3 regions of the Shewanella sp. Iso12 genome follow, and region 3 is predicted to be linked to each of the others. Evidence: predicted binding sites of a transcription regulator. Region 3 holds the regulator's gene; each other region holds the start of a gene.

Region 1 (10,317 bases), on a different contig from region 3:
TTGGTCAGTCGCCGTAACCGCTGGCAACAACCGAGTACTGTGGCACTGGAAAAACTGCCCGCGGCCCAGCAGCTGGATGCCATGCTCAGCAGTGCCAAGAAGGGCAACTACCCCTTGAGCCTGTTGTTGCTGAGTACCAGCCATATACGTCAGGTGGATCTTTCCGCCCTGCAGCGGGCGCTGGAACAGAAACTCAGAGAGCAAGACAGACTGCTGCGCTACAGTATGGATGAGATGGTGATCCTGCTGCCCTATACCTCGGTCCAGGGCGCCTTGCAGGTCAGCGAGCAACTCAAGCCGATAGTGCAGAACTGGCAAGTGGCTCATGCCGTGCGCATTGGAGTGGCCTCGCTGCAGCAGCCCGATACCCTGGATAGCCTGGTGAAACGTGCCGGCGTCAACCAACTCAGTCAACAGAAAGCCGCCGAGCAACATCAGTCACCGGCGAGATAAGCCTCTATCTCGTCGAGGAACTGATCGCCAAAGCGGGCCAACTTGCGCTCACCAACACCATTGACCGCCAACATCTCGCCCTGGCTGGTAGGTAAAATCGCCGCCATTTCCGCCAGGGTTGCATCGTTGAATACCAGATAGGGGGGTACGTCCTGCTCTTCGGCTATGCTGCGCCTTAACTGCTTGAGGCGGGCAAACAGCTTGCGATCGTAGTTGAGTGGCGCCTTGCTGCTGACGTTGCGCCTGCGGGTAACATGCAAGTCAATTCTGGGTTCGGCCAACATCAGTGCAACTTCGCCCCTGAGCACAGGCCTGGCGGCCGGATTCAGGCGAATACTCGATCCGCGGGTAATATCCTGGCTCGCCAGCCCCAAATGGATAAGCTGTCTGGTCACACTGAGCCAGTGTTCATGGCTCTTGTCTTTGCCGACACCCCAGGTGGATAACTTGTCGTGCCCCCGGTCGACCACAGCGGCCGATTTGGAGCCTCTGAGCACCTCAATCAGCTGGTTCATGCCAAACTTCTGCCCCAAGCGATATATGCAGGACAACACCTTCTGTGCATCCTCGGTGCCGTTGTAGCGTTTCGGCGGGTCCAGGCAGATGTCACAGTTGCCGCAGGGCTCCAGCGCGGGCTCATCGAAGTAGTGCAGCAACACCTGGCGGCGGCAGGTCTGAGCCTCGGCAAAGGCCGCCATGGTATTGAGTTTATGCAGTTCCACCTGTTGCTGCGGCCCGGGTTCACCCTGCTCAATCAGGTGGCGCACCCGGCCGATATCGGCGGGCTCGAACAACATAAAGGCTTCGGCCTCGAGACCATCTCGCCCAGCGCGGCCGGTTTCCTGATAGTAGGCCTCTATGCTCTTGGGCAGATCGTAATGCACCACAAAGCGCACGTTGGACTTGTTGATCCCCATGCCAAAGGCGACCGTGGCCACCACTATATCCAACTGTTCCTTGAGAAATCTGTCCTGGACACTGGCGCGCTCGTCGCTGCTCATACCGGCATGATAGCCTTCGGCGGCATAGCCCTGTAACCGCAGCCTTTCGGCCACTTCATCGACCCGGCGGCGGCTGGAGCAATAAACAATCCCGGCAGCGCCGTTCTGCGCGGCGATAAACTGGCGCAATTGATTGGCGGCGTTAAGCTTTTCCGCCACTGTGTAGCGAATATTCGGCCTATCAAAGCTGGAAAGAAGCACATAGGGGGCGATATTGAGCCGCTGGCAGATATCATCCCGGGTCGCCTTGTCGGCGGTGGCGGTCAGCGCCATCACAGGCACGCCGGGAAACAGCTGTTTCAGGCGGCCAAGCTGGGCATATTCGGGGCGAAAATCATGGCCCCACTGGCTGATACAGTGCGCCTCATCCACGGCAAACATCGACAGCGGCAGGGATTGCAGCCGCTCAATAAACTCATGCTGCAGCAAGCGCTCCGGCGAGACATACAGCAGGCGGATCTCCCCCTGATGCAACTGGCGCAGCACCTTGAGGCTCTGCTCCCTGGGCAAGGATGAGTTGAGATAAGCAGCATTGACCCCGGTCTGCAGCAGGCTGTCGACCTGATCTTTCATCAGGGAGATCAGCGGCGAAACCACCAGGGTCAGCCCTGGCATCAACAATGCGGGCAGTTGGTAACACAGACTCTTGCCGCCGCCGGTGGGCATGATCACCATGCAGTCTTCCCCGGCCATCACACGTTCAATCACCTGGCGCTGCCCTTCACGGAAAGTGCGGTAGCCAAATACCTGCTGCAAGGCTTGCTGCATAGGGTCTTGGGGATGATTTAGGCTCTCGGGAGCGATACTCAGCGGCTGATCCATGACTGTCTGTGTCCAAAGAAGAGGCCGCTATTCTAAATGAAGCCAACACCAGAGTGCCAGCCAAGAGGGGATTTTTCCGCCCGGACTAGGCAAACGGCCATATTAGCGTTAGATTGATTGCTCTAAAAAACAACAACAGCAGGAAGCCCTATGAGCCAGGACATTCAAGCCGAGGTACTCGCCAAGGTAGCAGAAGTATTTGATAAACATGTGCCTTTTCACAATCTTCTCGGCCTTGGGATCCGCCGATACGACGCCTCTGGTGTCGAAGTGGAGATCAAAATGAAGCCGGAGCTAATCGGCAACATACATCAAAAAATACTCCATGGCGGGGTTACCGCAACCGTGCTGGATGTGGTTGGCGGCCTAACGGCATTCTCCGGCTTAGTTATCAGTCGCGACAACTGGACAGTGGAGCAGCTGCAACAGCGACTGCAAACCCTGAGCACCATAGATCTCAGGATCGACTATCTGCGCCCCGGCTGGGGAGAAGTCTTCAGCGGCACAGGAACAGTGATCCGTGCCGGCAACAGGGTCTCTGTCTGTCGAATGGAGCTGCATAATGAAAAAGGCAGCCATATCGCTTTTGGTACAGGGACTTACATGGTCGGCTGAGTAGCTGTTTAAAACTCAAACACTGAATCTGTTGTCGATAACTTGAGCCGAGGGGCTTTGCCCCCTACAATCGCCCTTCTCTCCTTTTCGTCATTGTGTAGTACCTATGCCTGAAACCGAATACCGCAAGGGGGTCATTCTCGCCCTTTGCGCCTATATTTTTTGGGGCTTTGCGCCGCTGTACTTCAAGTTGTTGCATCATGTCTCGGCCCCCGAGATCCTGCTGCACCGCATCATCTGGTCCTTCGTCTTTATGGGGATCCTGATGCAGTTTATCGGTGGTTTCGGACAGCTCAGGCTGTTGCTCAAGCGCCCGAAACAGTTGGCGGTACTACTGCTGACTTCGATTCTTATCGCCGGCAACTGGCTGCTGTTTATCTGGGCGGTCAACAATGATCATATGCTGGATGCCAGTCTGGGCTACTTTATCAACCCGCTGTTCAATGTGTTGCTCGGCATGCTGTTTCTGGGGGAGCGGCTCGGGAGACTACAATGGGTGGCGGTAACGCTTGCCGCCGCCGGGGTGGTGATCCAGCTGGTTTCTTTCGGCTCGATTCCGCTGGTATCCCTGGGGCTCGCAGCCTCCTTCGGTTTCTACGCCCTGCTGCGCAAGAAGGTCAATGTCGACGCCAAGACTGGCCTTTTGGTCGAAACTGCGGTGTTAATGCCGGCAGCACTGGGCTTTTTACTGCTGGGCACTGGTGAAGCCGGCGCCAATATGCTCAGCAACAGTTGGGATCTCAACCTGCTGCTGATGGCCGCCGGTATCATCACCACCATCCCCTTGCTGTGCTTTGCCGGTGCAGCAGTGCGGATCCCGCTGATCATGCTGGGCTTCTTCCAGTACATAGGCCCAAGCATCATGTTTATCATGGCAGTGACCCTGTTCGATGAACCCTTCGATATCGAAAAGAGTATTACCTTCGGCTTTATTTGGGCCGCCTTGGTGGTGTTTACTTTGGATATGCTGCGAAAACGCTCTCGCAGGTAACAAATACAACCGGCCCGGATGGGGTTTCCGGGCCGGTTAAGCAATATTCAACATTTATCCCGGCAGGTTCTGCCCCAGCCCCTCAAGCAAACTCTCCGCCTCGGGCATACTCAGCAGCAGGCTGTAACCAAGGTCGGTCGGCAGTAACAAGACGCTATCTTTTTCCGTCAGAACCACAAACGCTTTGCTGCCATCGTTGAGCCGATACCACCCCAGGGTGTAACCGGGCAGACCTATGCCCTGGGTACGCATGCCAAGCCTGGGGCCGCTGGCATCGCCGAGATTAATCACTTTCGCCTCTGAGATACGCAGATGCTCTGGAGCCAGGCTCTGGCCGTAGAATGGCACCTCGACCACCAGGCTCTGAGCCGTCAATTCCACCTTGGATGCCTGCGCCTGCCAAAATACCCATACAGATCCCGCCAGTGTTACCAACAGCAAACCCGAGGCGGCGCTCTTGGCCGTTGCCGGCATCTTCCGAATGCGGATCAGCAGCAAGATGGCCGCCAACATCAGTATCAAGGCGATAAAACTGCCACTGGCGACGCCGGTCAATGGCGCCAACTCGTAACTTCCACTGTTCATCTCTTGCTCCTTAATGGATAGGCATAAGTGGGCTTAGCTTAGGAGTTAAAGACATAATATGTCAACAAATGGAATATACCTGCTTACAAAAAGCCCCGCTGAGCGGGGCCGGTTTTTACAGGTCAAGCGCCAAAATTTTGGAGCGACGCTGGTAGTTATAGAGCTGCTTCTTCTTATTCGGTAAGGCATCTACCTCCACCAGCTCAAAGCCGTGTTCCAGGAACCAGTGAATGCTGCGGGTCGTCAGCGCAAACAGCCTGGAATAACCACGCACCTTGGCCTGGCCTATGATGTTCTGCAACAGCAGGCTACCGCGATCGGCGTCGCGATAGTCAGGATGCACCACCAGACAGGCAAACTCGCCGGCGTTGTCCTCTTCAAAGGGATAGAGCGCCGCGCAGCCTATCACCAGGCCATCACGCTCAATCAGCATAAACTGCTCTATTTCTATCTCCAGTTGCTCGCGGGAGCGACGCACCAGGATCCCCTGCTCTTCCAGCGGGCGGATCAGGTTGAGTATGCCGCCAATATCGGCAATGGATGCGCGCCGCAAGCGCTCGGCACTCTCTGTGACTATCTGGGTACCTATGCCCTCACGGGAGAAGAGTTCCTGCAACAGGGCACCATCTTCCAGATAGCTGACCAGATGGCAGCGGGGCACGCCACTGCGACAGGCATCAATACTGGCCTTGAGAAACGCCATGGTGCCGACACAGCCTTCACCCTGGCCGGCCAGTTTATCGAGAATTTTTTGAGCATCGTTGGGCATCAGCTCGGCAATCACATCACCGTTGCGATCCAAAATACCATTCTGGGAGCTGAAGCCTATCATCTTGTCGGCCTTGAGCTTGATAGCCACCTGAGTCGCCACTTCTTCGGCGGTGAGGTTAAAGCTCTCGCCGGTGACTGAAGCCGCTATCGGCCCCATCAGGATGATACAGTTGTTTTCCATCTGCCGTTTGAGTCCCTGAACATCGATACGGCGCACCTTGCCTGAGAGGCAATAATCAATACCATTGTCGACCCCCAAAGGCTGGGCGATGACAAAGTTACCACTGACCACGTTGATCTGTGCGCCCTGCATCGGCGTGTTCGACAGGCTCATGGACAACCTGGCAGTAATATCAAACTGCAAAGAACCGGCTACCTGCTTAATGACCTTGAGAGTGGCTTCATCGGTGATCCGCACGCCTTGATGGTAGGCAGGCTCAATCTGATTGTTAGCCAAGGCTTCGTCTATCTGTGGCCGGGCGCCATAGACCAATACCACCTTGATCCCCAGGCTATGCAGCAGAGCAACATCATTGATGATGGAGCGAAACTTAGGCTGAGCCAACGCCTCGCCCCCCAACATCACAACAAATGTCTTGCCCCTGTGAGCATTGACATAGGGAGCAGAATGACGAAAACCATCAACCAATTCTGTGGTACGCACCTTGGGATTTACCTCACACTCGTTAAAGCCGACATAAAATGAGTGCCACCCCCGTGGCACGGACAACATAATAATGCATTTAAATTCACTTAAAAAGAATTTATTTGCACAAATGATTATTTTAAATCTCTAACTATTCACATGAAGGGTAAGTCATATCCAGCATCTTCCCCCCTGAGACTCAAACCGAGTAAATATTCGCCGCTGCGGTTCAAGTGATTGCATAGAAAGGTATAGCAGGGATCTGTTTAGAAAGTATGAATCCACCTGAACCGCAGAAGGCCAGCAGCCGAATTCTTGCAGAGTAACTCAGGACTAAAGTGGATTGAAGGTGATAGAGGCTACTTGGTGACAAAGGAGATAAGCTTAAGGGCAACGAGAGCCAAACCGGCTCGACTACAGCCGCGGCGGCCAAATTCAAATCAAAAAAAAGCCCCTGCGAGAGGGGCTTTCCAAGAATTCAAATACCAAGTGAATTACTTGATTTTGGCTTCTTTGTAGATAACGTGCTGACGAACTACGGGATCAAACTTTTTGATCTCCATTTTCTCAGGCATGTTACGCTTGTTCTTGTCGGTAGTGTAGAAGTGACCAGTCTTGGCGCTTGAAACCAGCTTGATCTTCTCACGATTGCCTTTAGCTTTAGCCATTTTCTATTACACCTTCTCGCCACGGGCACGAAGTTCAGCAACAACGACTTCGATACCTTTCTTGTCGATAATGCGCATACCCTTGGTAGAAACGCGCAATTGTACGAAACGCTTTTCGTCTTCTAACCAGAAACGGTGGTTCTGCAGGTTAGGTAAAAAACGACGACGAGTTGCGTTTTTTGCGTGCGAACGGTTGTTACCAACCATTGGTCGCTTGCCAGTAACTTGGCATACTCTTGACATGTCAATCTTCTCCAAAAAACAATTTTAACGCTCGAGCATTAATGTGCCTCGTATGGCCGTCGCCCGAGGCACAAAGAGGGCGCATGTTATACAGGATAACTGAGGAAAGATCAAGCGATGGATCAATCCATCCATCCGCGTTCTGCGAAGGAAACTATCTCGCAATCCCCTACAACCATATGATCCAGAAGTGAAACATCTATGGTTGCGAGCGCACATTTCAACCGCTCAGTAATTCGCCTGTCAGCCTGGCTGGGCTCAGCCACGCCGGACGGGTGATTATGGCAAACTATGACCGCCGCGGCCTGTTTTTCCAGCACCAGCCTAACCACCTCTCGTGGGTAGACAGATGCAGAGTCCAGGGTGCCATGGAATAATTCCACGAATTGGATCACTCGGTGCTGGCTGTCCAGCAACAAAATCGCAAACACCTCGGTGGCACGGTCCGCTAATTGTCTCATTAAATAGTCGCGAGTCAAATCAGGATTTGTCAAAACCGTCCCTCTTTGCAGCTTTTCCCGGGAAATTCGCCTCGAAAGTTCAGCAGCCGCCTGCAATTGGGTATATTTTACCGGTCCCATTCCCGGAATTCGGGCAACCTGATTCAGTGGTGCCACCAAGAGTTGCCGCAGTGAACCGAATGCCGCGAGCAAATCTCTGGCCAATTCGACCGCACTCTGCCCCGCCAGGCCGTTACGCAGCAATACTGCCAGTAACTCGGCATCACTCAGGCCCTTGGCTCCCTGCTGCAACAACTTTTCCCTCGGTCCCTCGCCCGTTGGCCAGTCTCTGATCCCCATCCTTGGCTCCCATCCCTGTGCCCTATACTTTGTTTCAATTATGGTCGAGATTTTTGAAGCTGCATCCTGCCAAGTCGGGGGAGCTTTGTGATATCTTAGCCGCCAATTACCATCAGTTGATTGTCTCTATGAGCCTGAAGCATAAAAAAATCCTCTTGGGGATTGGCGGTGGCATTGCCGCCTACAAGAGTGCCGATCTGGTGCGGCGCCTGCAGGACAGAGGTGCCGAAGTCAGGGTCGTCATGAGCCAGAGCGCCATGGAATTCATTACCCCGCTGACCTTGCAGGCGTTATCCGGCCATCCTGTGGCCTCAGATCTGCTGGATCCTGCGGCCGAGGCTGCCATGGGACATATCGAATTGGCCCGCTGGGCCGATCTGGTTATCATTGCCCCCGCAACCGCCAACCTGTTGGCTCGCATTCGTGCCGGTATGGCCGATGAACTGATCACCACCACCTGCCTGGCAACGGCGGCTAAGGTGGTGCTCTGCCCGGCGATGAACCAACAGATGTACCAAAACGTAGCAACTCAGGACAACCTCAAGGTGCTGGCCGAGCGCGGCTATGGTATCTGGGGCCCGGATAGCGGCAGCCAAGCCTGTGGTGAAGTCGGCCCGGGGCGTATGCTGGAACCCAATGATATCGCCAAGCGAGCCGCCGCTTGCTTTGAGCCACAGCTGTTGGCAGGCCAAAAGCTGCTGCTGACTGCCGGACCGACCCGCGAAGCGATAGATCCTGTGCGTTATATCTCCAACCACAGCTCAGGCAAGATGGGGTTTGCACTGGCCACTGCGGCGGCGCAGATGGGTGCCGAAGTGACTCTGGTTAGCGGCCCGGTTAATTTAGCTACCCCGGCAGGGGTAACCCGAGTCGATGTGCAATCGGCCAAAGAGATGCTCGATGCCGTGATGCAACGAGTGGAACAGCAAGATATTTTTATTGGCTGCGCTGCAGTGGCAGACTATCGTGTCGCCGATGTCGCCGAAGCCAAGATAAAAAAATCTTCCGAAACCATGGCGTTGGCACTGGTGCGTAACCCGGATATTCTGGCCACGGTCGCCAGCCATCCTATCCGGCCCTTTACCGTGGGTTTTGCGGCAGAAACCCATGAGGTGGAGACCTATGCGCGTGACAAGCTCAAGCGCAAGAAACTCGATATGATTGCCGCCAACGATGTGTCTGTTCCGGATCAGGGTTTCAACGCCGACCGGAATGCCCTGAAAGTATTTTCTGCAACAGGTTGTGATGAACTGCCGGCCACCGACAAGTTGAGCCTGGCCAAACAGTTGCTGATCCTGATAGCGAAGCATAAAAACAACTCATGAAAACACCCATAGAACTGAAAATTCTCGACTCGCGTATTGGCAGTGAATTTCCGCTGCCAAGCTATGCGACCCCAGGCAGTGCCGGCATGGATCTACGCGCCATGCTGGACACCAGCATCACCATAGCCCCGGGTGAAACTGTATTGATCCCGACCGGAATTGCGGTTCATGTGGCCGACCCTTCTCTGGCGGCGGTGATCCTGCCCCGCTCGGGTCTGGGCCACAAAAACGGCATAGTACTCGGCAACCTGGTCGGCCTGATCGACTCTGACTATCAGGGCCCGCTGATGGTTTCCTGCTGGAACCGCAGCCAGACACCTTTCACCCTGGAGATAGGTGACCGCTTGGCCCAATTGGTGTTTGTGCCCGTCGTTCAAGCCCAGTTCAAACTGGTGGATGAATTTGACACCTCGGACAGAGGCGAAGGTGGCTTCGGCCATTCAGGCACTCAATAATTCCTGCCACTGACAGAGCGAAACATGGCTGTAAAAGAAAAAATCAATCGTCGTGAACACATACTCCAATCCCTTGCCAGAATGCTGGAAACCAATCCGGGGCAAAGGATTACCACCGCCAAGCTGGCCTCGGAAGTTGGCGTGTCGGAAGCGGCGCTCTATCGCCACTTTCCCAGCAAGGCGCGGATGTTTGAAGGCCTGATTGAGTTTATTGAAGACTCTCTGCTGTCACGCATCAACCTCATCATGGATGAGGAGAAAGACACCATGAAACGCTGCCAACAGGCACTGCAGCTGTTATTGGTGTTTGCCGAGCGCAACCCAGGGATCTCCCGGGTACTGAGCGGTGATGCCCTGCTGGGCGAAAATGAGCGTCTCAGAGAAAGGATCAACCTGTTGTTTGCCAAGTTGGAAACCCATCTGAAGCAGATCCTGCGGGAAAAATCCCTGCGAGAAGGGCAAAAATTCGCCCTAGATGAAGCCATTCTGGCAAACCTGCTGTTGGCCGTGGCCGAAGGCCGTATTGCCCAGTTTGTTCGCAGTGAATTCAAGCTCAAGCCAACGGCTCACTTCGAGGAGCAGTGGCAGTTTATTCAAAGCCAGTTATTACAGAGCTGAGCCCCCTGTTTTCGGGATCAAGGACGGTAAAAACCGTCCTTTTTTTATGGATTTAGCCTTGTCCAAACCCAAGCATTTCATTAACATCAAACAAACATAAACCGCCAATAATAAATACAAGGATGTCAAATGAAGTTCCAACCTTTGTTGGCTAGCACGTTACTGCTGGCACCCACTCTCGCTTTGGCCCAGAGCAATCAAGCACCCACGCCGGCAGAAATTTTCAGCCAGGGTGCGCAATACACCAATGTCAAAATCTCCCCCTCAGGTGACTATCTCAGCGTGATCATGAATCACGAAGGAAAAGATAAGCTACTGATCCTC
Region 2 (10,317 bases), on a different contig from region 3:
CCAGAGCGAGTCTCCTGCAAGATACAAGTCGCCGGAAGGCGTTGCATAAAACCTCAGTTGTGAAACGGTATTTGTCTGAAGCTGCTGGCTATCCAGGCGTTGGCGGCGTTTTGGGTCGTAGCGCCAAACCTTGGCATCATCCATCAGCAGCCAGAGCATGCCTTGCTTGTCTTCTGCCAGCTCGCGGATCCCGGTCAGCGGCAGATCGGCTTCGGCACCCAATATTTCAAAGCGGCCACTGTCCGGATGATAAAGATTCAGGCCATCGCTCAAGGTCAGCAGCCACAACTCCTTCTGGCTTGAAAACAACAGCCTTTCAATGTGATTGCCACTAGGGCCGTGGGGAGCGTCCTGCTTACTGTAGATTCTGAAATGTTCGCCATCGAAGCGGTTGAGTCCGGCTTGTGTGGCTATCCACAGGTGACCACGATCGTCTGTGGCGAGGTCATTGACAGTGTTCATCGACAAGCCGTCTTCGGCCTGAAATTGCTCAAGGACGGGGCGATAGCCCAATGACGGCGTCAGGCTATCGAGGCACCAAAGTGCCGTAAAAAGGAGCAGCAACGCAAAGATTTTCACCGAAAAGCCTCAAAAACGAACTTTTTTCAGTGTAGATGCTGGTGGCCGAAATGCGAATTTTGTGAGCACATTCTAGTGCTTAGAAATAAAAAACGGCCGCATGTAGCGGCCGTTGTGGGGAAGTCCGGCTAAATTGCCCTTAGAACAGTAGATGTGCCATCCCGGCAATCACAGGCAGAGTAACCAGGGTTCGCAGCAGGAAGATGGCAAACAACTCCCAAATTTTCACCGGTATCTTGCTGCCGATAAGCAAGGCACCTACTTCACTCATGTAGATCAATTGGGTGACAGACAGCGCCGCAATCACAAAGCGTGTCATGTCGGATTCTATGCTGGTGGCCAGAATCGAGGGGATAAACATATCGGCAAACCCGACGACTATAGTCTTGGAGGCTTGGGTAGCTTCGGGGATCTGCATCAGTTCCAACAATGGAATAAAAGGCTTACCAAGATAGTTAAATACCGGGGTGTATTCGGCGATGACCAGAGCTATGGTACCTAATGCCATTACGACGGGGAGCACACCGAAGATCATATCGATGACATTTTTCACCCCTTCGGAGAGCACCTTGAATACGCCACCTGTGTGGGACGCCTTGGTGAGCGCCAGATCCAACCCCCAGGACAGAGAGTTATGACCTTCTGGCAGCGACTCATCATCTTTCCGTCTGGGGCTGCCATCAACATAAACATCCTTCTTGCGCGACAGCGGCGGCAACTTGGGCACTATTATGGCGGCAACAATACCGGCCAGACAGACTGTCAGGTAGAAGGGTACAAACATTGCCTGCAGTTTCACTTGGGTGAGTACCACAAGGGTAAAAGTGATGGAGACTGCCGAGAAGGTGGTGCCGATAACCGCCGCTTCACGCTGGGTATAAAAGCGGTTCTCATACTGTTTACTGGTCAGCAAAATACCAACGCTACCATCCCCGAGCCAGGAGGCCATACAATCGATGGCGCTGCGTCCCGGTAGGTTGAACACCGGCCGCATCAACTTGGTCAGTAAGGTTCCGAAGAGTTCCAGCAGGCCAAAGTTGAGCAACAAAGGCAGGAACATACCGGCAAAAAAGAATACACAGAACAGCAGTGGCAACAGTTTACTCATCACCAAGGCGCCGGTGGAATCGGCTATGAGCATCTCAGGGCCAACCTGGAAGAAGGTCAGACAGATAAATATGGCGCCCAAAACCCTGACCAAGAGCCAGGCAGGGCTGATATTCAACAGGGAATTGAGAAACTTGCTGCGGCGGATAAAACCGGGGCGCAGGAGTTTCACCAATACACTGGCCGTGGCGGTAAATACCACTATGGCGCAAATTATGCTGGTCAAATAATCATTGAGCAAATTCTTGAGTTCATCGGCCAACACCGCCACAGGAATGGTCAGTTCGTTGTTATAGCTGATAGGCGTCATAAAGAGTAAGACGCCGAGCAGAGATGGCACCAGGAAAGTGAGTATGGTTGTTATGTTGCGGGGTTGTTTTTCGTCTGCCACGGTTATTACACCCTGAATCTACACTAATTGGATGAGTAACAAAGCTACTCGCCAGGGGCAATATTGGCTCTGAATGCATTTTCATTCAACCGGCCCCCGAATTTAAGGGGGCAAGATTACCCCCTTAGCGCGGCTATGTAAATTCATTCGCTGTCAGTTCTGTCTCTTTGATCACAACAGCATAGTTATTTCCTGTCCTTGCTTAATTATTATTTAAGCAGTTTCTTATGAAAAATCCTTCAAAAAGAAATGGTTAAATATTTGTTATTCAGGCTGAACCTGGGCTTTGTCTCAGCCGAAAGTCTGTCTCAGGTTCAGCGACCTGTCGGCACTGGCCTTTAACTGCAATACGGCTTGCTCAACCTGACACAGGGCGCTGACATTGTCATTGGTGGCGCCGTGAATCGTCTGTATGCCGCCTGCTATCTCTTGCACTACTTGCCCTTGCTGGGTTGCCGCCACGGCGTTTTGTCTGGCGAGATCGTGTATTTCAGCCATCCCCTGATTAACTGTGTTGATGGACTCCACAGCCGACAATGCTTCGGTGGCGCACTCCTGTGCCTGTTGTCTACTGGCTTCCATCTCATTGGCCCACTGGGTCAGCATGCTGAACATGGCCTCTATGCTGGCAGATATACTCTTGGTGGACTGCTGGGTGCGGCCGGATAAGGCTCTGACCTCATCGGCGACCACCGCAAAGCCGCGTCCCTGTTCGCCGGCTCTGGCTGCTTCTATGGCTGCATTGAGAGCCAGCAGGTTGGTTTGGTCGGCAATGGCGTCGATTTCCGACATGGCGTTGGCAACTTGCTGTGCTTCATCGTTCAGGCGTTTGGCATTGGAAGCCGCCCTGGCAACATCATCGGCCAGGTGGAGAATATGTTCACTGTTCTGATGCATCACATCCCGGCTTTGACGACAGAGGCCATAAGCCTCATCTATACGGCCTGAGGTTGCCTGGGTGTTGTCAGCCACCTCACTGATAGTGGCATGCAGCTCTTCGATGGCACTGGCTATCTGCTGCATCTGTTGTTGTTCCAGAACCATGCCGACTCTGGCCTGCTCTGTGGCCACCACCAACTGAGCGGCAATATCATTGGTTTTAAGCGCTTGATCCTGAGTCCGGCCCAAAACGCCCTGAAGCATGGCGGTCTTACGCTGCAACTGAAATTCGAGCACGGATGACGTATCGTGCCCGGCATAGATGAAGCGACTGACAGAATCGTACTCTTGCTTGAGTGCCATCAATCGTGCCGGAATACGAAAGGCTTCGTCATAGAAGATAGCCAGATTGAGCGCCATCAACATGGCTCCGGCCAACACCACGCCCCAGCCCCAGATATAGCCGCTAAGCAGTAAGCCAGAGCTGGCCACCAGTGCCGAAAGCAAGCGTTTTTGCGTCAGCGTCAGCGGATCTTTGACTCTTTTGCCCTGATTCAGGCGACTGTATACCTTGATGGCCCGTTTGATGGTGCCTTGACTGGGTTTAACCCTGACAGATTGATAACCAATGATTTTTCCCTGTTCAAAGATGGGGGACACGAAAGCATCGACCCAGTAAAAACCACCGTCCTTACAACGGTTTTTGACCAATCCCCGCCAGGAACTGCCGGCCTTGAGGCATTGCCACATTTCGGCAAAGGCCGCCTTGGGCATGTCGGGATGGCGAACCATGTTGTGGCTGTGGCCCAACAGCTCGGCTTCAGAAAAACCCGATATCTCAGCAAAGGCCGGGTTGACGTAAGTGATAACGCCGCGAAGATCTGTGGTGGAAATGAGTTCGTCGGTGGATTGCAGACAGACTTCCCTGTCTGTGGTAGTGGAATTCCTTCTGGACATCTTTAATTCCGGCTCAGAGTTAGTGGCCCGATATTGATTCAGGCCTTATTATCGTTTTAAGTGTGATAAGCATAACATTTTTGTGGTTATTTGAGTGAGCGCTTTTTGCAACTTTTTTAGAGGTAAAGCGTTTGCAGGTTATTGATATGTATACTAATTGAAAACTTCGATGGCCAGTGTTTTAGTCGGGATAAAACTCTGCAAACAAGCAATCCAACGGCTGGACACAGTGAAATCTGCTAGCGCTGTATTTTTGCTCTTGGGCGGAACTGCAGTTTCCAGACCCGGCATGATCTTGCTAACCAAGGTTACTGTCATCTCCTGCGGGAGGATATGCCAAAACAGCAAAGAATGGCCGAGGCATCAAAGTGCAATAATTCGACCGGAAGCGAATTTTGTTGTTTAAACTCGGGTAAATAAGCGATCGGTAACGCAAAAAGACCTTGCCCGGGCTTTAAAAAAAATCTGGAGCATGTAAGTTAGACAGCAGAAAATGAATCCGGGGCATACACTGGCATGTTAAGAAGACAGAGACTGGCAAGAATGGCGTTGAGCTTTGGTTTGCTGGGACTCTTTGGACTGCTGCTTGGCCTGGGTTTGGTTATCTGGGGCTATCAGAGCGGCGATGGGCGGGAGTTCAGCCTGCTCAATCACAGCCTGAGTGAGCTGGGCAGTTATGGCCATTCTAAGTTGGCGGTACTGCTCAATGGTGGTTTGTTCTTCGGCAGTTTGAGCCTGGTGCTCTGTTGGTTATTCACCCTGCAGTTGTCTCGCTTATTGAGCGGCCATCTCCTGTATCTCAGCCTGACCCTGACTTGTATGGCCCTGGCCGGTGTTGGCCTGTTTCCCGTCAATGTCTATCACCTTCATATCCTGATGCTGAAGTGGTTTTTTATCTTTGGCTGTATCAGTGTTGGCTGCTACCTGGTTTATCTGCTGCAGCGCCCCTTTGGTGCCGCCACTCTGTGGACTCTGATCCCGGCGCTTATCAGCGGCGTCAGTCTGGGCGCGTTTCTGTTTCTACCGCATCTTGAACTTGGTATTACCGAGGGGGATAACCCCTTTTACCATGAGTTGGTGCTGCAATTACCTCGGCCTGACTTTTGGTGGCCGGCAGTCCTCGAATGGCTGGGGCTCGGCAGCTTTATGCTCTGGGTCCTGTGTTTGTTGCTGTGCACAAAAAAGGCCCCCGATGAACAGGAGCCTGTTGAAAGTCCTTATTAAAGGCCGGAAAAGCCCACAGCACGGGCTTGCTTAAGACCTTGACGCTAACGTCTATAGACCATGCCAGGTGCGCCGTGCCAGTATCCATTACAGGCTTCTTTGCCTGTTTCAGCATCGACTTCACTCCCTGCATTTTGCAGTAAAGACTCCGCCAAAGCGATGGAGTCATGGCCATCCGGTGACACCCTGAACCAGTCAACACCCATACGTTTCATTTCTGGTATTTCCCGTCTGAGATCGCAGCGGGCTGCCGACTGAGTCTGTATGCCGTTGAGTCGCAATAGTGGTTGTTGCTCCTGGGTCTGGGCGACCAGGCCTTTTGGATGCTTGATGCATACCGTCTGACAGTCATCCTTTGCCAACCCTTGATGACGGGCGGTGAAGCAACGGGCCGAGTGCGCCAATGGCAAATAACCATGACCCAGTACTTCAATTTCAAAGTTTGGCGTCGGGGCGGTGACTTTTTGCAGCCACATTTTTGACAGCTCAATGGGCATCACAAAGCGCTGCATGCCCCATTGATGCAGCTTTTCCAGGCTGGCTCTGTTGTAGTTATTGATACTGGCACCACAGACAAAAGGCAGTTCCTGCTCCCGCGCCATACCAACGGCTGCCATATCATTGGCCTCAACTATGAACTCGCCATTATCGAGTTGCTTTTTAAGCTCTTTAAGCTCGGATTGTGCCTCTATCAAGGCCAGAGTCGACAATACAACCTGTTTGCCGGCGTCCTTGAGCTCAAGGGCCAGGGCCAGATAATCGGCAAACTTCATCTGCCTGCGGCGGCTGCAAACGGCTTCACCCAGATAAACCAGTGGAATAGTGCTGTCTGCAACTTCACGGTAGAAGGCCTGCACTTGTGCTTTGGGCCAGCAATAGAGCAGCGGGCCAAGAGAAATATTCATAGAAAACTTCCTATTGCCAGCTGCGCTCGTAGGCACCCAGCGTGGTGGTTTGCCCCTCGGATACTTTGGCCAGCGCGGCATGCCATTCGGGTTTGGATTGGAACCGCTCCGGCGCATTCTGATAGGTGTCCAGCGCCTGACGCCAAACCCGGGTAACCTGTTCCACATAGGCGGGGCTGCGTTGGCGACCTTCAATTTTAAGTGACACTATGCCGGCCTGGGCCAGTTCCGGCAGCAAGTCCAGGGTATTGAGGCTGGTGGGGGACTCCAGCAAAAAGCCCGGCTGGCTGTCTTCTTCGGTCAGATAACGTCCCTTGCACACAACCGGGTAGCCCATCTGCTCGTTCAACCCCGAGCTGTCAATCAAGACTTCGTTGAGGCGGGTCTGGCGACAGCCCTGATTTTCCTGCCAGCGCACATGTTTTGCCGGTGAGCAGGAGCCACCTGAATTGGGCGATTCCCCAGTTACATAGGAAGACAACTGACAGCGCCCTTCGGCCATGATACATAGACTGCCGAAGGCAAACACTTCCAGATCAACCGGACTGGCCTTGGCAAGATCTTTGACCTGCTTGATGGATAGCACTCTGGGGAGTACGGCGCGCTCAATGTTGAACTCACGCTTATAGAGTGCCAGGGCACCGAGATTGGTGGCGCTGGCCTGTACCGAAAGATGCAGCGGCAGGTGAGGGTAGTGGCCATGGGCATAATCCAGTAGCGACAGATCGGCCATGATCAGCCCATCTATATCCGTGTTGGCGGCCAGATCGACGGCCTGGTACCAACGTTTCTCTTCACCCGGTTGCGGAAAGGTATTAATAGTCAGATACAGCTTGCGCCCTTGAGACTTTACCTCTTTGGCTGCCTGTTGCAGTTTGGTCGGTGTGAAGTTCAGTCCGGCAAATGAGCGGGCATTGGTGTCGTCTTTCAGCCCCAGATAGAGGGCATCGGCGCCGGCGTTGAGAGCAGCCTTGAGTGATGCCAAGTTCCCGGCCGGACACAGGAGTTCCATGTTAACTTTCTCCCTAATTACAAACAAAGCCGCAGTTTATCGACCTTTGGATCTCACAGAATTGATATAAAACAGGTTTATGATCATAAAACTTGGTTAGACTGCCGGAGTTTTGGCATTTTAATCAGGAGTAATTCAAGATGCGCACGGCTTTAGCCGCCAAGGCGGCGCGCGATATTCTCACTCTGGCTCCCAAGTTGGTTGGAAAACCGCTGACCTTGGTTCCCTTCGCCATCAAGGCGAACGTACTGCAGCAGCTATTGGCGGTATTGCTCAGCGAACAGGTTAAGGATGGTGAATTGGACTTTCTTGAAGGGCAATGGGTGGGCGTTCGGGTCGAGGACATGGAGTTGGCATTTGAAGTCAGTTTCGAACAAGGTTTCAAGGTGCGGCCTTTTACGGCTCCGGAAGTCACCTTCAGCGCCAATAGCGCCGAACTCTTGCTGGTCGCCGCTGCCAAAGAGGATCCTGACACCCTGTTTTTCCAGCGCCGACTCAGTATTGAGGGCGATACCGAATTGGGCCTCGAGGTCAAAAACTTGCTGCTTGGCATAGATGTTCAAAGTATGCCAAAGGGGTTGAAGCTGATGTTGGATAAGCTGGCCAATATGCTGACCACGCTCCTGCAAAGTTCACAAACCGCACCTCAATGGGCCTGACAAACAGTAAAATCCTGGCATAAAAAAAGCGACCCATTTGGGTCGCTGTCAGAGTTCAATCTAAACTCTGGATGGTGCGCTAGAAACCATCTTGAAGGGAGGATAATGATGAAACACTCGGTTCACTAATTCTGACTGCCGATTTTTCCGCGAGTTCCCGCACCAAGCAAAATAATTCAGTTTTATTTGCTTCACTCCTATCTGTAGATCCCCAAAAAGTCTGTCACATTATGCTCTTACAGTGATTTTGACTCAGTCTTTTCATTTTCTTGAATGGCAATATTGGCATTAACTATTTATCTATCCGAATGAGTCGAGCTGTAGGATAAAAAAATGGCAACCCAAGGGGCTGCCATACAAATTCGTACAAAACTGGGTCGTACAAAACTAAGTCATGCAAAGAATGAAAACCCGCTGCGCTAGCGTCGGGCCCCCATCCAAGGGAGGTGATGATGAAACACTTGAAAAAGGTTCAGTTATTCAGAGTCGGCTTTGACGAAAAAGTTTCCCTGGAAGAGAAATTTTTTTGCTGACCTTGGTTTGCAATGAAAAACCGGGGATAAAAAAATGGCAACCCAAGGGGCTGCCATACAAGGTCGTACAAAACTGATTCGTACAAAACTAAGTCGTGCAAAGAATGAAAACCCGCTGCGCTAGCGTCGGGCCCCCATCCAAGGGAGGTGATGATGAAACACTTGAAAAAGGTTCAGTTATTCAGAGTCGGCTTTGACGAAAAAGTTTCCCTGGAAGAGAAATTTTTTTGCTGGCCTTGGTATGCAATGAAAGACCGGGGATAAAAAAATGGCAACCCAAGGGGCTGCCATACAAATTCGTACAAAACTAGGTCGTACAAAACTGATTCGTACAAAAAGTCATGCAAAGAATGAAAACCCGCTGCGCTAGCGTCGGGCTCCCATCCAAGGGAGGTGATGATGAAACACTTGAAAAAGGTTCAGTTATTCAGAGTCGGCTTTGACGAAAAAGTTTCCCTGGTGGATAAATTTTTTATCTGCGACATGCCAAGCATGATTAAAGGCAGAGGGTTAAGTCCCCAAACAGCATGAAAATAGAGAATAAAAATGGCAGTCCAAAGGACTGCCTAAAAAATGCAGGGGACAAAGATCTTGTGCGCTAGCTCCAGTATCTCAGTCCAAAGGGAGATGATGATGAAACCGTTAAAATCGCTTCACTTATTCAGAGCCATTCGGAGAGAAAAAGTTCAGCCATAAAGAGATTTTTCTTGGGGAGCCGGCAGGCATAAAAAAAGGCAGCCATTAAGGACTGCCTTATGATCTATCGAAGATCAATGGGGCTGCGCTAGAAGCCCCTTAGGGAGAATGATGAACATGAAAAAGTAAATTCACTGCTCACTATGTTGGAGTCTTTAGTGATGTTTTGGTTCCCCCTGAATGGCGAAAAATAATCATGTTTTTTTAATTGGTTTATTTTTCAATTGATTATTTATCCTGTAACAGCTGGAGAATCTGTTCACGCAGAGCCTCGGGTTTGGTTGTGGGAGCATAGCGCTTGATGACTTTGCCATGGCGATCGACCAGAAACTTGGTGAAATTCCATTTAATCCCTTCCGAACCCAACACGCCAGGGGCCTGTTGCTTGAGCAGTTTAAACAAGGGATGAGCATTGGGGCCATTGACTTCCAGCTTGGCAAACAGTGGGAAGCTGACACCAAAATTCAATTCGCAGAAGGACTGGATCTCCTGCTCATTGCCCTTTTCCTGAGCACCAAACTGGTTACAGGGAAAGCCGAGTACAACCAGGCCTTGGTCTTTGAATTCCTGATACAGGCTTTCCAATCCGGCATACTGAGGAGTAAAGCCACAGGCACTGGCGGTATTGACCAGTAACATGACCCGGCCTTGAAATTCGCTGAGATCCGTTTGTTGTCCTTGGATATTCTCCAGTGGGATAGCGTATATTGAGTTAGACATAGTGGCTCCTTGGTTGAGTCTTTACTATATATCACAAGTTTCATTGTCAGCAATTTATTTGTGTGCAATTTAAATTGTTGGTCCAAGCGCATACCAAGAAAAAAGAGAGGAGAGTTGAGTGACACAAACAGCAGCCGAGCCGGAGCTTCAACCTCAAGCAGAAGTGGGGCAGGTGGTACAGCAGTTAACGCTATTGGAGGGCGAGGCTCAGGCCGAGGTCTTTGGTGAGATCCTTGAAGAGGCCGAACCTGGCACTATAGCCTTATTGCTGGAGTCCTTGCCGCTGGATGAACGCTATGAGCGCTGGAATCAGATAGCCTTTGCCGAGCGCTCGGCTGTGCTCAGCTTGATGAGAGCCGAACCCAGGATGAGCCTTCTTAGGCAGATGTCTGTGGAAGAGGTGGATCTGTTGCTGGCGCAGCTGTCAGCTGAAGAGATGATCGAGTGGAGCGATTATCTGCCCGACAGCTTTATCGACCGCGCTTTGGCGCAAATGGGTGAGCGGCAACGCAAGCGCTACGAGCTTTATGATCAATACTCGGAAAATGAAATAGGCCGTTACACAGAACATCAGGCCTTGGTGCTCAGTAACAAAAGCCGGGTGGAACAGGCGCAGCGTTTTTTCCGCCGCATTGACTTGGATTGCTGCGAAAAT
Region 3 (10,317 bases):
ATTCCCTGTCTGCTTTTGGACGATGGCGCCGCAATGTTCGACAGCGAAGTCATTGTCCGCTTTCTGGACGACAGATTCGGCCAGGATCGTTTCTTTGGGCCATCCAGAAACTGGGCCTATGAGTGTCAGTTCTCACTGCTCAAAGGCGCGCTGGATAGCGCCGTTGGCTTAAGGCAGGAACAGATGCGTGAAGAGGAGGGGGTTCGTTCTCCTTTCTGGAGCGGCCGTTTCGAGCAGGCCCTGCTCAGAGCCTTGATGGAGGTGGAGCGTCAGGGAATCATCGCGAGCGGTCCACTCGATGCCAGGCAGGTGCTGCTATTGGTGCTACTCGAATACCTTGATTTTCGTCATCCGGATCTCGATTGGCGTAAAGTAGTGCCTGCCCTGGCACACTGGCAGGAATCGGCGTCACTCAGGCAGAGTTTCCGAGATACTCGTCCTGGATGATTTCTCGGTAATTTGCGGTTTGGCCAAGTCCGAGTAACGCCTGCCCTTGGGGTTGTCCCTGCGGTTGGTTTCACCGAAGGCACCGTAGAGATCATGGCTCATGCCATAATCCAGCCGTCGGTCGCTGAAGGGAACCCTTCTATCTTCATGATGTTGATACTTGCAGTCGCATTGGCTGCAATCACACTCAGGCAAGGGAAGCTTGGGCGCCTCCTTCGACAAAAAACGCTTGCCTTCAAGCACTCTTATCGCCTGGCAGGCAGTTGGTGTCAACATTATGGAGACACAGTGATACTGCTTTTCCTGCGGCGTAACAGGTTTGGCCAGCCGTCGCTTTCCTGGCCTTAATCTGTGGCGGAACAGAAACAATATCAGTAGCAAAGACACCACAGCCAGCAAGATTTCCAACATATCCAAGGCGTTTTCCCCCTCGCCATGCATGGGTTTTAAGGTTCAGTTTAGTTTAGTTTGCGACAATTCGGCCGATTCCAATCGCTTTGCTCCCAGCCGCTGCCATTCTGTCTATTTCATTTGTATTCCCCTTGCCAGAATTTTTGCACTAGGCTGAAAATAAAGTGGATTAGAAATAGTTCTCATTAAATTACTCATCCCAATATGGAGTGCCGAAGAATATGAGCTACAAAACAGGTCTGATACTTTGCAGTGCGTTGGCCGCATCCAGCGTGACGCTGCCGGTGGCCGCCGCCGGTGAGGTGACGGTTTATTCCTATCGTCAGGAGTTTTTGGTCAAGCCCATTCTGGATGACTTCAGTCAGGCTACCGGGGTGAAGGTTAATTTTGTGTTTGCCAAAGATGGCATCGCCGATAGATTGGCCCGTGAAGGACGCTTATCACCGGCGGATCTGGTGCTGACGTCTGACTTTTCCCGGTTGCAGGAATTGGTGGACAAGCAGTTGGTCAAACAGGTGGAAAGCGACACGCTCAAGCAGAATATTCCGGCCCAATACCGGGATCCAGAAGGAAACTGGTACGCCCTAACCATGAGAGTGCGTAATCTCTATTCCAGCAAGGAGCGCCTCGGGCCGCTGGCGATCAACTATGAAGACCTGGCCGATGCCCGCTACAAGGGCAAGGTTTGTATGCGTAGTGGCAAGCATCCCTACAATATAGCGCTGGTGGCCTCCATGATAGCCCACCACGGTGAAGCCGATGCCAAGAGTTGGCTTCAGGGACTGAAGAGTAACTTGGCCCGTAAGCCTCAGGGTAACGACAGGGCGCAGGTGCAGGCGGTGAAAGAAGGCTTGTGTGATATCGCCATCGGTAACAGCTATTACTATGGCAAGATGCTGCAAGACCCCAAACAGCGGCCATGGGCCGAAGCGGCAGTGATCAACTTCCCGAACCAGGAAAATCGCGGTGCCCATATCAATGTCTCGGGTATGGCGCTGGCCAAGCATGCACCTAACTCGGCCGATGCCCTCAAGTTGATGGAGTATCTGTCTTCGGATGCCGCCCAACAGAGTTATGCCGAGGTCAATATGGAATATCCGGTCAAGGTCGATGTGCCTGTCTCAAAACTGGTGGCATCCTGGGGGGACTTCAAAGCCGATGACTTGCCTGTCTACAAATTGGCAGAGCACCATCAGGCGGCGCTGAGACTGCTCGATGAGGTTAAGTTTGATCTCTGAGCTTGAAGGCGTTTCTGCAAAGGTTATGGGGGAATAGCGGTGATCCTGACCTTCTCCAGAGGCTGGTCGTGGGCGGGGTTTACCGTCTGCGGCCTTATGGTGGCGCCTTTGCTGGCGCTGGTCATGCAGGCATTAGAACCGGGCGAAACCCGCTTTGGGCAGATGTTTGCCACTGTGTTGCCGTCATACATAGCCAATACCTTCTGGCTGATGTTGGGGGTGAGTGTCGGCAGTCTGCTTTTGGCGGTGCCGGCTGCCTGGCTGGTGGCACGCTGTGAGTTTCGGGGTCGGCGCCTGTTCCAGTGGGCTCTGTTGTTGCCGCTGGCCATGCCGGCCTATATCGTCGCTTATGTGTATACCGATCTACTGGATTATGCCGGGCCTGTGCAACGGTTTTTACGCGCAAGTTTTGGTTGGCAATCGGTAACCGACTACTGGTTTCCCGATATTCGAACTCTGGGCGGCGCCACTGTGATGTTGTCGCTGGTACTCTTCCCCTACGTTTACCTCTTGGGGCGCACTGCGTTTCTGGAGCAATCCTTAAGTTTGCAGCATGCAGCCAAGGTGATGGGCTGCTCGCCATGGCAGAGTTTCTGGCGTTTGTCTCTGCCAATGGCGCGCCCGGCGCTGGCGGCCGGTGTCGCCCTGGTAGCCATGGAAACCATGGCTGACTTGGCGACGGTCAATTATTTTGCGGTATCCACCCTGACCACGGCTGTCTACGACACCTGGCGAGCCTATGGTGACTTGGCGGCCGCGGCTAAAATTTCGCTATTGATGTTGCTTGGGGTCTTTACTCTGTTTGCGCTGGAGCGTATGGCGAGGCGTAAACAGCAATTATTTCAAAAACAGCTGTTGCTTGAGGCACCAGAGCCATACCGGCTTAAAGGTTGGCGTGAGTGGCTGGCGCTCGGCTACTGCTCGCTGTTGCTGCTGTTGGCCTTTGTTTTGCCATTTGTCATTCTCGGCAGTTACGCCTTGGATTACTGGCAGCAGAGCTGGAACAGTGACTTTTGGCAGTACAGTCTCAACAGCCTAACGGTCGCCGCCATCAGCAGTGTATTGTGTTTGCTTTTGGCTATCCTCTTGATGTTCATTCGCCGCCTGAGCCCGAGAAAGTGGGACATGTTGCCATCCCGTCTGGTCAGTACCGGCTATGCACTGCCGGGCACAGTGCTGGCGATTGCCGTGCTTATTCCGCTGACCTGGCTTGATTTCAGAATCGATGATCTCTATGCCCTGTTCGAGCGCCAAGGCCCGGGGCTCTTGTTCACCGGCAGTATCGCCGCCCTGGTGCTGGCGTTTTGTATTCGCTTTGCCGCCATCGCCATCGGCAGCATAGAGAGCAGTTACAAACGGTTGTCGCCTTCTCTCGACATGGCGGCCATCAGCCTGGGCAAGACACCGGGTAAAGTACTGGCATTAATCCATCTGCCACTGCTGCGCAGCGGTATTTTTGCCGCTCTGCTGCTGGTATTTATCGAGGCGATGAAAGAGTTGCCGGCTGCCTTACTGCTAAGCCCTGTCGGGTTTCACAACCTGGCTACCCAAGTGTTCCAATACGTCTCCGATGAGCAGTTGGAGCAGGGGGCGCTGGCGGCTATTGTCATTGTGTTGGTGGGGCTGGTGCCCTTGATTTACCTCAACCGTTCGCTGGAGCAAAACAACTGATGTCGACCCTGAGTGTCAAGCAACTCCACAGCCATTATGGCGCCCTGCAGGTGCTCAAAGGGCTGAGCATTACCTTGCAAGCCGGTGAAATTGCCGCCCTGCTCGGACCCAGTGGTTGTGGTAAAACGACTCTGCTCAGAGCCATTGCCGGACTGCAGCCGGTCTCCGCCGGTGAAATTCATATCAGCGGCCGTGCAGTAACCACGGATAAGCTACAGGTTCCGGGAGAGGAGCGTGGCGTGGGGATGATCTTTCAGGACTATGCCCTGTTTCCCCACTTGACGGTCGCGCAGAATATCCTCTTTGGTGTCAAGGGATTGAACAAGGCGCAGCGTCTGAGCCGGCTCGAGGAGATGCTGGATTTGGTCAAGCTCCCGGGGCTTGCTGAACGTTATCCCCACGAGTTGTCCGGCGGTCAACAGCAAAGGGTGTCGATTGCCAGGGCGCTTGCCTATGAGCCTGAACTGCTGTTGTTGGATGAACCCTTCTCCAACATAGATGCCCAGGTCCGCGGCGAGCTGATGCTGGAGATTCGTGCGATCCTCAAGAGCCGTAACGTCAGCGCCGTATTTGTGACCCACAGTAAGGATGAAGCCTTTGTTTTTGCCGATACCCTGGCGCTGTTTGAAGATGGAAAAATAGTGCAGCAAGGCAGTGCTGAAACTCTCTATGCCAACCCGGTCAATCGCTATGTGGCGGACTTTCTCGGCAGCGGTAATTATCTTAAGGCCCTGGTCAGCTGCGAACACTGTGTCGATACTCAAATCGGTCGACTTAAAAGCTCTTTGCCCCATGGTTTGCCACTGAACTGGCAGGGCGAGTTGTTGCTGCGGCCACAGCAGTTGGAGTTACGACCCGACGAACAGGGCCTGGCCGTGGTTACCGAGCGGCGTTTTCTGGGCAATGTTTGCCATTATGATGTGCAGCAAGAGGGCGTCATACTCGAGGTTCGTAGTCATCAGGTACAGTTTTCTCCAGGGCAGAGAGTCAGGCTGTCGGCACTGGAACATCCGTTGGTGTTGTTCGGTAATGGCTGTTAACAACAATTGTTTCATAAGTTTGCTGTGGGTGATAATTTGTTTGTCTCTGTGTTATACCAAGCAATCGGTTTGATCGAACTCATCATAGGTATTCACTGAACCCCGGACTCGCCCATGCGCCGCTCCGGGATGAGAGCGGAGGCGAGATGCATAACTACAGCAATAATAAAATGCAGGACGCACAAGGGATACGGAATATCAGCAACAACTCATGTCGTCAGCTGTTACTCGGCGTCATCGGGAGTTTGGCTGTTTTCTGCAGCACGGGAAGCATGGCGATGGACAGAATCACGGGCGCGGCCTTTGCGAGCCGCTCTGAAGTCTATGCGGTCAATGGCATGGCGGCAACCAGCCAACCACTGGCGACTCAGGTGGCGGTCGATATTCTTAAGCAAGGAGGCAGTGCCGTAGATGCCGCTATTGCTGCCAATGCCATGCTGGGGTTGGTTGAGCCTACGGGTTCAGGCATAGGCGGCGATCTTTTTGCCATTGTCTGGAGCGCCAAAGAGCAGCGGCTCTATGGGCTCAATGCGTCTGGCCGCAGTCCGGCTTCTTTGACGCTGGAGATGCTCAAGGCCAAAGGGCTTGAGCATCTGCCGCCTTATGGGCCTTTGCCCGTATCCGTGCCCGGTGCCGTGGATGGCTGGTATGAACTGCATGACAAGTTCGGCAAATTGCCCATGAAGGATAACCTGGCACCGGCTATTCATTATGCCCGTGAAGGATTTCCGGTTTCCGAGCTCATAGCCTTCTATCTGGCTCGCAGCGGTGACAAGCTGGCCAAATACCCGGGGTTTAAAGAAACCTATATGCCAGGCGGCCGCATGCCGGCCGTCGGTGAATTGTTTCGAAACCCAGCTTTGGCAAACAGCTATGAAAAAATTGCCAAGGGGGGCCGGGATGTCTTTTACAAAGGAGAGATAGCCCGCAGTATTGCCGCTTATATGCAACAACAGGGCGGTTATCTTTCCTATGAAGATCTCGCTTCTCACAAGAGTGAGTGGGTCGAGCCTGTATCGGTTAATTATCGGGGCTATGATATCTGGGAGCTGCCGCCCAACGGCCAGGGAATAGCGGCACTGCAGATCCTTAAAACCCTGGAGCCATTTAATCTCAAGGCCATGGGGCTGGACAGCGCCGAATATGTGCATCATTTCGTGGAAGCAAAAAAGCTGGCGTTTGCCGACCGAGCCAAGTTCTACGCCGACATGGACTTTGCCAAAGTGCCGGTAGCCTCACTTATCTCCAAAGAATACAACTACGCCAGAGCCAAGCTTATCGATGCTGACAAAGCCGCCGCCAGTGTTGAGCCGGGTAATCCCAATCTTTTACACGGTGATACCATCTATCTCACTACCGCTGATAAAGAAGGCAATATGGTGTCTCTCATCCAGAGCAATTATCGTGGCATGGGCTCAGGCATGACGCCTCCGGATTTGGGATTTGTGTTACAGGACAGGGGCCAGCTGTTTGATCTCACTCCCGGGCGTGCTAACTCCTATGCACCGGGTAAGAGACCGTTTCATACCATAATTCCGGCCTTTGTCACCAAAGATGGCAAGCCTTGGCTCAGCTTTGGCGTCATGGGGGGAGCCACCCAACCCCAGATGCACGCTCAGATCATGATTAATCTGATTGATTTTGGCCTCAACCTGCAGGAGGCGGGCGATGCTCCAAGAATACTGCATACAGGTTCTAGCCAACCGACCGGCGAGCAGATGACAGATGGCGGTTATATCAGTCTCGAGTCGGGCTTTTCCATGGAGACCCGCCGTGAGCTGATGAAAAAGGGGCATACTTTGAGTGATTCTCTCGGAGCTTTTGGTGGTTATCAGGCCATAGGCGTCAATGTTGAAAGCGGCGTTTATCGGGGAGCGTCCGAGTCCCGAAAAGACGGGCAGGCATCAGGTTATTGAAAGCAATCGGCAAAAACGTGCGTGAGCTAATTCAAATTAATGCTCAAGTTGCGGATAATAAGGCCGAAGATGAATTAATCTGAAAGGGTAGATTGCAAATGGATACACAGGTTATGCCACGGGAACAACTGGGAATCTGCGCTGAGGGAAATCTGCACAGCGTTTATCTGATGTTCAATGCCAACGAAGGCGGAGAGTCACAACTGCGTCCTTGCCTGGCCAATGTCGCCCAGTATTTGTATGAGCTGGCAGATCAGTATGCCGACAGTGCCTTTAACGCCTTTGTGGCGATTGGTGCCAACTTTTGGGATCACCTCTATCCGGGAAGCAGACCGGCTGAACTCAGGCCGTTCCCTGCTATGGAGTCGGGTAACCGGGATGCGCCGGCGATAGAGTTCGATATTTTTATTCACCTGCGTTGTGATCGCCTGGATATTCTTCATCTGGTAGCCAATGAGGTCAACGAAATGCTGGAAGGGTTGGCTGAACTGGAAGAGGAGGAGCGCGGGTTCCGCTTTATGGACAGCCGCGATCTGACCGGTTTTGTCGATGGCACAGAAAACCCCAAGGGCAGAGGCCGTCAAGCTGTGGCCCTGGTAGGTGATGAAGACGATGCATTTCGCGGCGGTAGCTACATTCATGTACAGAAATATGTCCATAATCTGAGTAAGTGGCACAGACTGCCGCAGAAAAAGCAGGAAGACATCATAGGCCGCACCAAGCAGGACAACATAGAGTACGCCTCGGAAGACAAACCGCTGACGGCACATATCAAGCGGGTAAATCTCAAGTATGACAATGGTGAGTCGATGGAGATCCTGCGTCAGAGCATGCCCTATGGTTCTGTAAAACAGCAGGGTTTGATGTTTATTTCCACCTGTAAGACACCTAACCATTTTGAAAAGATGCTTCACAGTATGGTTTTCGGTGACGGAGAAGGACACCATGATCACCTGATGCACTTTACTCAGGCGGTAACTGGTTCCTCTTTCTTTGCCCCATCTCTGGATTTCATGATCCAGTTTGATGATTAATAGCGCGATAAAAACAAAAACGCCCCTCATTGAAGGGCGTTTTTTTATGGCATTTTCAACTCAGTCTGTGTAATTGAACAGCGACTTCACTGTTTCCAGAGTTTCATCAATGGTCTTGATGCTGGAAGGGCAGATGAAAATAGTATCATCACCGGCGATAGTGCCCAGAATACCTTCTGGCTTGCCGATGGAGTCCAACAGCCTGGCAATTAACTGCGCCGCCCCCGGGCTGGTACGCACCACTATCATGGCTTGGTTATGATCCACATCCAATACCAGATTCTTCAGCGGGCTGCCGGCGGTAGGTACCCCTAGTTCAGCCGGTAAGCAGTAGACCATCTCCTGCTTGGCGTTACGAGTGCGCACGGCACCGAACTTGCTCAGCATGCGCGAGACTTTGGACTGGTTGATATTGGCAAAGCCTTCGGCTTGCAGTGCATTGACTATTTCACTCTGGGAGCCGAAGCGCTCCTCTTTAAGCAGAGCCTTGAAGGTTCTGATTAGCTCATCCTGATTTTTGCTTGCTTGCATTATCTTCTTCTGTCGTTATTCAGAAAATCCCGGTCATTCTGCATATCAAACGGATAAGTGTCAACAAATACCCAAGATGTCTGCATAAAAATGCAATGCAGGTCATTTGGTGGGTAAAAGAAGCCTCAGTGGGCAGTAGAAAACGCTGAAGTTAATTCAGCTTTTGATGAAACAGAGTCATATGACTAAGGGATAATTGCTATTTTTGTGACGATCCTTTAATGTTGCGCCATCACAGAATTAGATCTATGTCACACATAATTCCGAGAATTGACGGAGATAACTATGAAAGTTGCTGTACTTGGTGCTGCTGGTGGTATCGGCCAGGCTCTTGCCCTTCTGTTGAAAACCCAATTGCCTGCCGGCTCTCAGCTGTCACTCTATGATATCGCCCCCGTAACGCCTGGGGTTGCCGTGGATCTGAGCCATATCCCGACAGCAGTTGAAGTTAAAGGTTTTGCCGGTGAAGACCCAACGCCTGCACTGGAAGGTGCCGATGTGGTGCTGATTTCTGCCGGTGTTGCCCGTAAGCCGGGCATGGATCGTTCTGATCTGTTCAATATCAATGCCGGTATCGTCCGTAACCTGATTGAAAAAGTGGCCGCGACTTGTCCCAAGGCGCTGATCGGTATCATCACCAACCCAGTGAACACCACTGTGGCCATTGCTGCTGAAGTACTGAAAAAAGCCGGTGTTTACGACAAGAACCGTCTGTTCGGTGTGACGACTCTCGATGTCATCCGCTCTGAAACCTTTATCGCCGAAGCCAAAGGGCTGAACGTCGCCGATGTTAAAGTCAATGTGATTGGCGGCCACAGCGGTGTGACCATTCTGCCTCTGTTGTCTCAGGTTGAAGGTGTCAGCTTCTCTGATGAAGAAGTTGCTGCCCTGACCAAGCGTATTCAAAACGCCGGCACTGAAGTGGTGGAAGCCAAAGCCGGTGGTGGCAGCGCGACTCTGTCCATGGGCCAGGCCGCTTTCCGTTTCGGTCTGTCGCTGATCCGCGGTCTGCAGGGGGAAGCCAATGTGATCGAGTGCGCCTATGTTGATGGCGGCAGTGAGCACGCTGAATTTTTTGCCCAGCCAGTGGTACTCGGCAAGAATGGTATCGAAAAGGTTCTGCCGTATGGAGAGCTGAGTGCGTTTGAAACCAATGCCCGTGACGCCATGCTGGATACCTTGAAGGCGGATATCAAACTGGGTGTAGACTTCGTTAAGTAAGTCAACTTCAGTGAATAAAAAGGAGCGCCGCGGCGCTCCTTTTTGCTACTTGAACTTGTTCGACTCTGGCCTTGCTGGCTAGTTTCTTTGGCAAAACAGCCGAATTCTTTCCTGCTGCTCCTTTATCTGCGCCTGCCGTTCTTCTTCTGTCATCTTAATCATTTCTCCGGAGGCCTCATCTTTACGTTGTAGTCTGGTGTGGGTATTGAGTACATCCAATTGGAATTTGGCCTTATCACAAATAGCCTGAGCCTGGGCCGCATCTTTCTCCTTGATCAATTTGGCCTGTTTCTCAGACTCAGTTTCCTGCACAACGTCATCTTTTCGCTGCGGCGCGACCGTGCCAATTCTGGCGGGTTGCAGATTTTGGCTGTCCAATTCGGTGGCCTGTTGTTGTGGCGGCGGCTCTTGGCTGTAGTGGGTAACGCCATTTTCATCGACCCAAGTATAGATGGGCGTTGCCGAGGCAGCGTTGGCTCCGAGTAATGCCAGCAGAGCCATAAATAGGCTGATCCTTATCATTGTCTGTTTCCGTTTCTGCAGGGTGAGCTTGTCTGAGCAAGTGTGTTATCTTTGCCGCTATAGACCTTTATTACACCATCAGGTTAAGTGTATGCAAAATTTATCCAAGCCAACAATAAAAACCCGTGGCATCTATCTGTTACCCAATCTGATGACAACGGCAGGATTGTTCTCGGGCTTCTATGCTGTTATCGCTTCCATGAATGGGCACTTTGAGGCATCGGCTATTGCTGTATTTGTTGCCATGTTATTCGATGGACTGGATGGTCGTCTGGCGCGTTTGACC

Evidence for each region. The regulator ArgR, encoded in region 3, controls arginine synthesis, uptake and breakdown. The targets are predictions, from matches to a motif close to ANTGAATANNTATTCANT.
Region 1: argA (amino-acid N-acetyltransferase) is a predicted target of ArgR. The motif match lies at 5,975-5,992, and genes of this name have one in related genera.
Region 2: HCX89_RS04220 (YjiH family protein) is a predicted target of ArgR. The motif match lies at 2,150-2,167, and genes of this name have one in related genera.

What each region holds. Positions count from the first base shown of each region.
Region 1 is NZ_JAAUHW010000013.1:117,553-127,869, reverse strand. It holds gene HCX89_RS18790 (diguanylate cyclase) at 1-453, shown strand, start outside; gene recQ (DNA helicase RecQ) at 435-2,276, opposite strand; gene HCX89_RS18780 (thioesterase family protein) at 2,427-2,891, shown strand; gene rarD (EamA family transporter RarD) at 2,998-3,882, shown strand; gene HCX89_RS18770 (PH domain-containing protein) at 3,937-4,467, opposite strand; gene argA (amino-acid N-acetyltransferase) at 4,583-5,902, opposite strand; gene rpmG (50S ribosomal protein L33) at 6,379-6,552, opposite strand; gene rpmB (50S ribosomal protein L28) at 6,559-6,795, opposite strand; gene radC (DNA repair protein RadC) at 6,918-7,595, opposite strand; gene coaBC (bifunctional phosphopantothenoylcysteine decarboxylase/phosphopantothenate--cysteine ligase CoaBC) at 7,724-8,920, shown strand; gene dut (dUTP diphosphatase) at 8,917-9,375, shown strand; gene slmA (nucleoid occlusion factor SlmA) at 9,400-9,993, shown strand; gene HCX89_RS18730 (S9 family peptidase) at 10,123-10,317, shown strand, end outside.
Region 2 is NZ_JAAUHW010000002.1:45,088-55,404, forward strand. It holds gene HCX89_RS04215 (two-component regulator propeller domain-containing protein) at 1-579, opposite strand, end outside; gene HCX89_RS04220 (YjiH family protein) at 719-2,077, opposite strand; gene HCX89_RS04225 (PAS domain-containing methyl-accepting chemotaxis protein) at 2,369-3,913, opposite strand; gene HCX89_RS04230 (hypothetical protein) at 4,430-5,137, shown strand; gene HCX89_RS04235 (U32 family peptidase) at 5,182-6,042, opposite strand; gene HCX89_RS04240 (peptidase U32 family protein) at 6,053-7,054, opposite strand; gene HCX89_RS04245 (SCP2 domain-containing protein) at 7,195-7,713, shown strand; gene HCX89_RS04250 (glutathione peroxidase) at 9,171-9,662, opposite strand; gene HCX89_RS04255 (magnesium transporter) at 9,781-10,317, shown strand, end outside.
Region 3 is NZ_JAAUHW010000011.1:172,468-182,784, forward strand. It holds gene HCX89_RS17405 (glutathione S-transferase N-terminal domain-containing protein) at 1-447, shown strand, start outside; gene HCX89_RS17410 (hypothetical protein) at 409-864, opposite strand; gene HCX89_RS17415 (Fe(3+) ABC transporter substrate-binding protein) at 1,080-2,096, shown strand; gene HCX89_RS17420 (iron ABC transporter permease) at 2,136-3,767, shown strand; gene HCX89_RS17425 (ABC transporter ATP-binding protein) at 3,764-4,807, shown strand; gene ggt (gamma-glutamyltransferase) at 5,080-6,723, shown strand; gene HCX89_RS17435 (Dyp-type peroxidase) at 6,822-7,757, shown strand; gene argR (transcriptional regulator ArgR) at 7,818-8,288, opposite strand; gene mdh (malate dehydrogenase) at 8,574-9,509, shown strand; gene HCX89_RS17450 (DUF4124 domain-containing protein) at 9,588-10,031, opposite strand; gene pssA (CDP-diacylglycerol--serine O-phosphatidyltransferase) at 10,123-10,317, shown strand, end outside.